Regions from separate parts of the Labrys sp. Lb11 genome, predicted to be linked through region 2. Evidence: predicted binding sites of a transcription regulator. Region 2 holds the regulator's gene; the other holds the start of a gene.
The links. The regulator LexA, encoded in region 2, represses DNA repair genes until DNA is damaged. The targets are predictions, from matches to a motif close to TGTTCNNNNTGTGTTCNG.
Positions count from the first base shown of each region.

Region 1: the regulator LexA is predicted to act here: its motif matches at 1,871-1,888, upstream of AC27L4_RS28030 (ImuA family protein).

Region 1 covers NZ_BAAJOT010000008.1:230,627-235,038, reverse strand. Annotated here, with positions in the region: gene AC27L4_RS28035 (Y-family DNA polymerase) at 1-1,122, opposite strand, end outside; gene AC27L4_RS28030 (ImuA family protein) at 1,043-1,840, opposite strand; gene AC27L4_RS28025 (flotillin family protein) at 2,074-3,762, opposite strand; gene AC27L4_RS28020 (OB-fold-containig protein) at 3,786-4,412, opposite strand, start outside.
Region 2 covers NZ_BAAJOT010000005.1:250,300-254,711, forward strand. Annotated here, with positions in the region: gene AC27L4_RS19795 (ComEC/Rec2 family competence protein) at 1-1,696, shown strand, start outside; gene lexA (transcriptional repressor LexA) at 1,690-2,406, opposite strand; gene AC27L4_RS19805 (molybdopterin molybdotransferase MoeA) at 2,519-3,742, opposite strand; gene moaC (cyclic pyranopterin monophosphate synthase MoaC) at 3,739-4,218, opposite strand; gene trpC (indole-3-glycerol phosphate synthase TrpC) at 4,215-4,412, opposite strand, start outside.

The DNA of each region.
Region 1 (4,412 bases), on a different contig from region 2:
GGCGGTGCGGCGCTCCGCCAGGTCGATGGCGGCGGCGGAGGCAAAGCCCGACTGCCGCTCGTCCAGCACCTCGGCGCCGATGACGGACAGGGCGAAGGCCTCGAAGCCGAAGCCGGCGTCGACGGCTTCGCCGAGGCGTTCCAGCTTGAGGCCGATCAGCCGCGCCACATGGGCGGGATCGCGCGTCGCCTGGGCAAGGCCGATATCGACCGTGCGCACGGCACCGTCGACCCGGTAGAGGGCAAGCTCGAGGGTACGCGCACCCATGCCGTCCCGCTTGAGCTGCGGCGCCAGGTCGGCCATCAGCCGCCGCGCCACGGTGACGACGGCGTCCTGGGTCAGCACCGGCTCGAGCAATTGGCGCAACGCCCGATAGGCCGGCGGCGGCGCGAGCCAGGTCAGCGCTTCCGGGGCACGGCCCAGCGCCTGGTCGAGCCGCCGCAGCAATCCCTTGTCGAAGCGCGCGGCAAAGGGGGCGCGGGGCTTGTCCAGGAGGTCGCCCACCCGCTTGAAGCCGAGCCGCCGCAGCGGCTCGCGCGTCCCGGCCGGCAGGCGCAGGGCCGCGACCGGCAGGGGCGCCAGCGCCGCCGCCTCCGCGCCCGTCGGCAGGATCGGGCGGGGGATGCGGGAAAAACGCGACAGGGCCCAGGCCGCTCCGGCCGTGCCGGCGACGGCGAGGCGGGCGGGCAGGCCGAAGCGGCGCAGGCGGGCGTCGAGGTCGGCGAGCAGCTTCTCCTCGCCGCCCAGCAGGTGGTCGGCGCCGGCGACGTCGATGAACAGCCCGTCCGCCCCCTCCGCCTCGCCCCAGGCCGTGACCGCGGGGGCATAGCGCGTCGCCCACAGGGCGAGCCGGCGCAGGGCCGCGTCGTCGGCGGCGGGATCGGCGGGCCGGACCTGCAGCGGCCCGCAGCGCGCCCGCGCATCGGCCAGCCGGTCGCCGGAGGCGAGGCCGGCCGCCGCGGCGGCACGGTTGGCGGCGGCGATCAGGCCGCCGCCCGGTCCCTCGACCGACAGCACGAAGGGCCGGCTGTCGTCGATCGCCTCAGGCGACGCGGATCGCTGCGCCGCCAGGAAGCGCAGGATCGGCCAGCGAGGCAGCCAGACTGAAACGATGCGCGGCATGATCCCACTCCACGGTCCAGGTTCCCGTCCGCCCGTTGCGGCAGCGCTCCAGCTCCAGCCGCCAGCGCCAGCGTTCGAGCAGGCCGAAACGGTCGCGGGCGGCCGGGGCCGCGGCGACCCGCCAGCGCGTCGCGGCGGCGCTCGCCCCCGCGCCGGGCAGCAGCAGGAACAGCGGCGCCTCCGCCTGGGCGGCGGCCAGGTGCAGCCGGCGGCTCGCCTTGAGGTCGAGGCCCCGGAGGGCCGAGAACAGCCCGGCGACGGCGGCCAGCGCGCCCGAGCGCAGCGCCTCCTCCAGGGCCCAGAGCGCCTCGATGTCACCGTCCGCCTGCGCCAGGATCAGGCGGGCCGGGTCGAGGCCGAGGATGCGGAGGCCGTGCCCGTGCAGCCGGCCCCGCTGCGCCGCATCGGCCCTGTCCTGCACGACCAGAATGGATTGTTCTCTATTTGTTCTAGACAGGAGCGCGCTCAGGAAGCCCAGGGCAGCGCCCATGTCGGCTGCCGTGTCGGGCACGATCTCGTGCAGGGCATCCAGCGCCAGGCCGCCCCGGGGCAGAGCCCGGTCGAGCGGTGGCAGGCCGAAAGGCAGGATCCGCGTGCCGCGACCGGTGTTTTCCAGGCGCGGCAGCAGCCGGCGCAGGCTGTCCAGCGTCGCCGCGCGTCCGCGGCCGGTATCGGGGCGGGCCGGGAGCGGAGCATGAGGCGGGACGGTCTGCGGCATGGGCTCTGCGGAGTTGATCTGCCGGCAGACTAGAACAAAAAGGAAACATTGCAAGCGGAGTCTGGACGCGCGCAGGGCTCCGAACTCAGGAATCGTGGCGGCAACGCGACCGTAAAAAATCCTTGGTGCAACGCTTCCATCATGGCCGGGACAAGCCCGTCCATGACGGCTGAGAGGGCGTTGCCTTGTCCTGCACCGCCTCCCGCCTCAAGAGGAGCCTCGGGCCGGGCTGCTCACTCCTGCGGCTCTGCCGGCGCCTTGCCGTCCGGCCGGGCCGCGCCATTGGCCTGGGCCAGGGCGTTGGTCATGGCCTGCACCGGGTCGGCGCCGGTGAAGCCGGCCTCGGCCAGGATCTTGTCGAGCAGCGGCGCGTTGGCGCGGTAGGCCAGCAGCTGGCCGACCAGCCCGTCGCCGAAGTTGCCGTTGCCCGTCAGGCCGCCGGCCTTGCCGCCGAGCAGGCCGCCGGCGTCGAAGATGCGGATGTCCGAGATCTTCTCCAGCGGCTTCACCGCCTCGGCCAGGGCCAGCGGGATGACGCGGATGCGCTCGCGCGTCAGTTCGTAGGCGATGACCTCCTGGCTCAGGCGGTTGCGGGCTTCGTTCAGCGCCAGCTCGCGTGCCGCCTCGGCCTGGCCCATTTCGCGGATGCCCTGGGCCCGCGTCTTGGCGGCCTCGGCCTCGGCCTGGGCCAGGGTGGTGATCGCCTCGCCCTTGTCGATGGCCGACTGCTTGTCCGCCGCGGCCTGCACGCGGACGGCGACGGCGTCGGTCTCGGCCTCCTTCTGCGCCGCGATCACGGCGATCTGCTTCTCGCGCTCGGCGACCTCGACGGCCTGCGCCGTGGTGACGCGCTCCTGCGCCGCCACCGCCTTGGCGCGGGCTTCCTGAGCCAGGGCGTTGGCGTCCGATTCCTCGCGGCTCTTGTTGGAGACGGCGATGGCGCTCTCCTGCGCCACCAGTTGCACGTCGCGCTCGGCCTCGGTCTTGCGCTGCTGGATGGCCCGCGTCGTGGCGACGTTGGCGGTCTGCTTGGCCTCCTCGGCCTTGGCGTTGCGCTCGGCGATGGCCTGGTCGGTGGCGATGCGTGCCTCCTCCTCGGCGCGGCGGGCTTCCGCCTCCTTCTGCGCCGCCTGGGCCCGGGTCTCGGCGGTCTTGTTGACGATGTCGCGCTGCTGGTTGAGCTCGGCCTCCTTGGAGGTGCGCTCGATCGACAGCTTCTGCTGCTGGGCCTCCAGGTCCTTGGTGGCGATGGCGACCTCGGTGTCGCGCACCACGTCGTTGCGCTCCTTCTTGCGCGCCTCGGTGATGCGGGTCAGCGTCGCCAGGCCCTCGGCATCGAAGTAGTTGTTGGCGTTGAAATGCTTGATGTCGGTCTGGTCGAGGCGGGTCAGCGACACCGATTCCAGCTCCAGGCCGTTGGACTGCAGGTCGGCCGCCACCGCCTCCTGCACCGCCTTGACGAAGTCCATGCGCTTTTCCTGCAAGTCGTTCAGCACCATGGTGGCGGCGACCGAGCGCAGGGCGTCGACGAACTTGGCCTCGATCAGCACGCGCAGCTCGTTGGCGTCGTTGGTGCGGTCGCCGAGCGTCTGCGCCGCCAGGGCGATCGAGGCGCTGTCCGGCTTCACCCGCACATAGAACTCGGCGCCGATGTCGACGCGCATGCGGTCCTTGGTGATCAGGGCCTCGCCCTCGCCGCGGCGCACCTCCAGCCGCAGCGTCTTGAGGTTCACCCAGGCGGTGGAATGGAACACCGGCAGCACCACCGAGCCGCCGTCGAGCACCACCTTCTGGCCGCCGAGGCCGGTGCGCACATAGGCCCGGTCGCGCGAGGAGCGGGTGTAGAGCGTCGCCAGCACGAAGCCGATGCCGAGAATGACGACGAGGCCGATGGCGGCCGGGATGAGCATGTCCATGATCATCGATAGGCTCCGTTGGGGCGGGCTCAGCGGCCCGAGGTGAGGTCGTCGGGGACGGTGATGGCGAGGAACACCTTGTCGCGGCGGTCGGCCAGCAGCACGGTTGCGCCGGTGGCGAAGGGGCCGTGGCCCGGCGCCGCGCGGGCGATGAGGAAGTGCCAGTTGCCGTGCCGGTCCTGCAGGCGCACGCGGCCGGGCCTGCCCTCGTCGAGCGGGCCGATCGTCACCGAGGCGGTCAGGCCGACGAAGTCGGCCTCGTCGACCACATAGGTCTCGTCGCGCGGGATGACACGGGCGAGAAGGCGGCTGCCGAGGCGGGTCAGTTCCACCGCAGCCGCCGCGGCGACGGCCGCGGCGATCGGCGCCGTCAGCGGTCCGGCGACGGCGATGGCGATGGATTGCACGCTATAGCCGGCCGCCGCGAACGAGCCCAGCGCCAGCATGATCACGATCAGGATCGGCGCCCGGCCGGGATTGATCCAGCCGAGGATGCCGCCGAACCAGCTCCCATGGTCTTCGGCGTGGCCGGCGGGATGGCCGTCGGCATGGCCGCCGAACCCCTTGTCGAAGACGGAACTCGCGGAAACTCCGATGATCAGCCCGGTGAGCTCGATCGCCACCAGGCCGAGCAGGATGAGTGCCGCGATCCCGAA
Region 2 (4,412 bases):
GCCGCCGCCTCCGACCGTGCCCGGCGGCTACGACTTCGCCCGCGACGCCTATTTCGACGGCATCGGCGCCGTCGGCTTTGCCGCGGGCAAGCTCCAGCCGGCCCCTCGGCCCGTGACGATGTCCTGGAGCGAGCGCTTCGCCGCCGGCCTCGATCGGTCCCGCAACGCCCTGACCGATCGCATCGTCGCGGTGATCCCCGGCGAAAACGGCGCCGTCGCCGCCTCGCAGGTGACCGGCAAGCGCGGCCTCATCCCCGAGGACGCCAATGCCGCCCTGCGGGCTGCCGGGCTCTACCATGTCGTCTCGATCTCCGGCCTGCATATGGCCCTGTTCGCCGGCGGCCTGTTCTGGCTGATCCGGGCGCTGCTCGCCCTGTCGTCCCGCATCGCCCTCACCATGCCCCTCAAAGCGCTGGCGGCCATGCTGTCACTGGCGCCGGCCGCCGCCTACACGCTGTTTTCCGGAGCAGAGGTCGCGACCGTGCGCGCCTTCGTCATGACGGCGATCGTGCTGATGGCGGTGGCCCTTGGCCGCAGTGCCGTCACGCGGCGCAATGTCGGGCTCGCCGCCGCCTTCGTGCTGCTGACAACCCCCGAACAGCTGCTGGGGCCGAGCTTCCAGATGTCGTTCGGCGCGGTGGCGATGATGGTGGCCTGGTATGACAGGCCGCGCCGGCCGGGTGCGCGGCCTCCGGCCACGGCCATGGGGCGGATGCTGTCGCGGCTGGGCATCGTCGTCGTCGGCCTCGCCGTCACCACCATCATTGCCTCCCTGGCGACGGCACCGTTCTCGGCCTTCCATTTCCACCGGCTGACGCTGCAGTCCCTGGCGTCGAACTTCATGGCGACGCCGATCGTGTCGCTCCTGATCATGCCTCTGGCCCTGCTGGCGCTGGCGGCCGAGCCCTTCGGCTATGGTGCGCCGCTCTGGTCGGCCATGGGCGTGGCGGTCGGCTGGTTCATGGCCATCGCCCGCATGGTCGCGTCCTGGCCTGGCTCTGAGATCGTCACGCCGCAATTCTCGGCCGCCGCCCTGGCCGCGTTCTCCGCCGGAATCGTGCTGCTGGCCATCCTGCGCACGCGTCTCGCCCTGGTCGCCATGTTGCCGCTGGCGGCCGGCAGCGCCCTGGCCACGATCGACGCACGTCCCGTCGCCATCATCGGCGCCAACGGCTATGCCGCGCTGGTGCGCGACGGTGCGACCCTGTCGACGATCGGCAGCCGGCGCGACGCCTTCAATCAGCGCGAATGGCTGCTGGCCTTGGGTGACGGCCGCAACCTGGAAGACCCGACGCTGACGGCGGCTGTGCGCTGCGACAAGGAGGGTTGCTCGGCGCCTCTGGGCAAGGGACGGTTCCTGGTGCTCGACCGCACCGTCAACGCCATCGAGGAGGATTGCGGCCGGGTCGCCATCCTGGTCTCGCCCCTGCCGGTCCCGGCGCGCTGCAAGGCTGCGGGGCTGGTGCTGGACCGGACATCCATCCGCGCCGCCGGTTCCCTCGCCATCTATGACGACGGCCCGACGCCGGACACCGGCGAGCCGCGCTGGCGCATCGTCACGGCGCGTGAGGCCGGCGGCGACAGGCCCTGGGCGCCGGCTCCCCCGCGCCCCAAGCCGCCGCCTGATACGCAGGAGGAGAAAAGCGAAGCTGCCCCCGACGAGGCGCCTGCCCGGGACGAGGCCTTGCCTCAGTAGCGGCGGAACAAACCGACCAGCTTGCCCTGGATGCGCACGCGGTCGGGGCCGAAGATGCGGGTCTCATACGCCGGGTTGGCGGCCTCCAGCGCGATCGAGGCGCCGCGACGGCGCAAGCGCTTGAGGGTGGCTTCCTCGTCATCGATCAGCGCCACCACGATATCGCCGGTCTCGGCATTGTCCTGGCGCCGGATCAGCACCGTGTCGTTGTCGAAGATACCGGCCTCGATCATCGAATCGCCACGGACCTCCAGGGCGAAATGCTCGCCCGCCGACAGCATCTCCGGCGGCACGCTGATCGTATGGCTCTTGCTCTGGATCGCCGAGACCGGCGTGCCGGCAGCGATCCGGCCCATCACCGGGATCATCACCGAACGCGCGGCGTCCTCGTCCAGGGCCGGCGGGGGAGCGGCTCGCACCCGCCCGAGATTGCCTTCGATGACATTGGGCCGGAAGCCGCGCGGGGCCGACACTGTGGTGAGGCCCGGTACCGAGGATTCGGGCAGCTTCACGACCTCCAACGCCCGTGCCCGGTTGGGCAGGCGGCGGATGAAGCCGCGCTCCTCCAGCGCCATGATCAGACGATGAATGCCGGACTTGGAGCGAAGATCGAGCGCGTCCTTCATTTCGTCGAAGGAGGGGGGAACGCCCTGCTCCTTCAGCCGCTCGTGGATGAAGCGCAGCAATTCGTGTTGTTTCTTCGTCAGCATGGGCGTTCCCGGCGCGGAGGCAGCGAATCAACTGGTGAATCGCCAAACAAACCATGAACAGTGCTACATGTTCGCACTGTGTTCCGCAACCATGAACTTCCGGTAAAGACGATCAGTAGCCGGCGGCGCGAAGATCGATGATCTCGCAGGCATCGCCGGCATGTGCCGCAGCGGCATGGGGCGGCCGGATGGCGAGGCAGTCGGAGCCGGCGAGCACGGCAACCATGGACGAATCCTGCACGGCCGATGGTGTCACCATCGGCAGGTTCGTCGCTGCGTCAAGCGTGAAGGTCGCACGCAGATAGTCTTCGCGCAGATCGTTGGCCGGCCAGTCCACGGCGAAACGGGCCGGACGACGCGGCAATGTCCGGTCGGCGCGGCCGGCGAGGGCACGGATCAGCGGCGTCAGGAACAGCACGCCGCAGACGATCGCCGAGACCGGATTGCCGGGAAGGCCGAGGATGCGCATGGCGCCGAGGCTGCCGTGCATCATCGGCTTGCCCGGCCGCATGGCGATCTTCCAGAAGCCGAGCTGCATGCCTTCGCGGGTGAGGGCGGCCTGCACGAGGTCGCGGTCGCCGACCGAGGCGCCGCCGATGGTGACGAGCACGTCGGCCCCGGCGTCGCGTGCGCGCCGGATCGCCGCCTCGATCTCCGCCAGGCTGTCGCCGGCAATGCCGAGGTCGATCACCGCCGCGCCCTCGGCTTCCGCCATCGCGGCCAGGGCGAAATTGTTGGAGGCGACGATCTGATGCGGGCCGACGCTGGTGCCGGGCAGGACCAGTTCGTCACCGGTGGCGAGGATGGCGACGCGGGGCCTGCGATGGACCGGAACGGTTGCGTGACCGGTGGCGGCGGCGAGCGCCAGATCGCGCGGGCCGAGGCGGGTGCCGGCGACCAGCGCCGTGTCGCCGTCGCGGAAATCGAGGCCGCGGCGGCGAATGTTCTGGCCGGGCCTGGCCGCGGCGGTCAGCGTGACGGTATCGCCCTCGCGCCGCGTGTTTTCCTGGATCAGCACGGTGTCCGCGTCGGCGGGCACCGGGGCGCCGGTGAAGATGCGCACGGTTTCGCCAGGGCCGAACGTACCGGCGAAGGCGTGGCCGGCCGCGCTCTCGCCGACGACCTTCAGCCGCGCCCCGGCCGCCGCATCCGCCGCCCGCAGCGCATAGCCGTCCATGGCGGAGGCGTCGAAGCCGGGCTGGGTGCGCCGCGACGCCAGCGGCTCGGCCAGGACCCGGCCGCGCGCCTGCGGCAGCGGCGCCGGCTCGGCCGGCAGCGCCGATACGCCGTCCAGGACCTGCGCCAGCGCGGCCGAGACCGCGAGAAGTTCCGTCATGCCTCTGCCCGCCATTCGCCCGACTTGCCGCCGTGTTTCTCCAGGAGGCGGATGCCCTCGATCCGCATGCCGCGGTCGACTGCCTTGATCATGTCGTAGATGGTCAGGCAAGCCACGGAGACGGCGGTCAGCGCCTCCATCTCGACACCGGTCTGGCCGGCCACCTTGACGCTGGCGGTGACGCGCAAGCCGGGCAGATCCGGCTCCGGCTCGATCTCGACCGTCACCTTGGAGAGCAGCAGCGGATGGCAGAGCGGGATCAGCTCGTGGGTGCGCTTGGCGGCCATGATGCCGGCGATGCGGGCCGTGCCCAGCACGTCGCCCTTCTTGGCGTTGCCGGCACGCACCAGCTCGAGTGTCGCGGCCTGCATCACCACGCGGCCCTCGGCGACCGCGAGGCGGGTGGTGGCGGGCTTGTCCGACACGTCGACCATGGCAGCCTCGCCGGAGGTGCCGATATGGGTGAGGCCGCTCACGTCGCCTCCGCCTGGCGCTGAAGCAGCGCCTTGGTTGCCGCGGTCACGTCCGCCTGGCGCATCAGGCTTTCGCCGACCAGGAACGTGCCGACGCCGACGCGCCGCAGCCGGGCGATGTCGGCAGGCGTGAAGATGCCGCTCTCGCCGATCAGGAGACGATCGTCCGGCACCCGCGGCGCCAGTTCCTCCGTCAC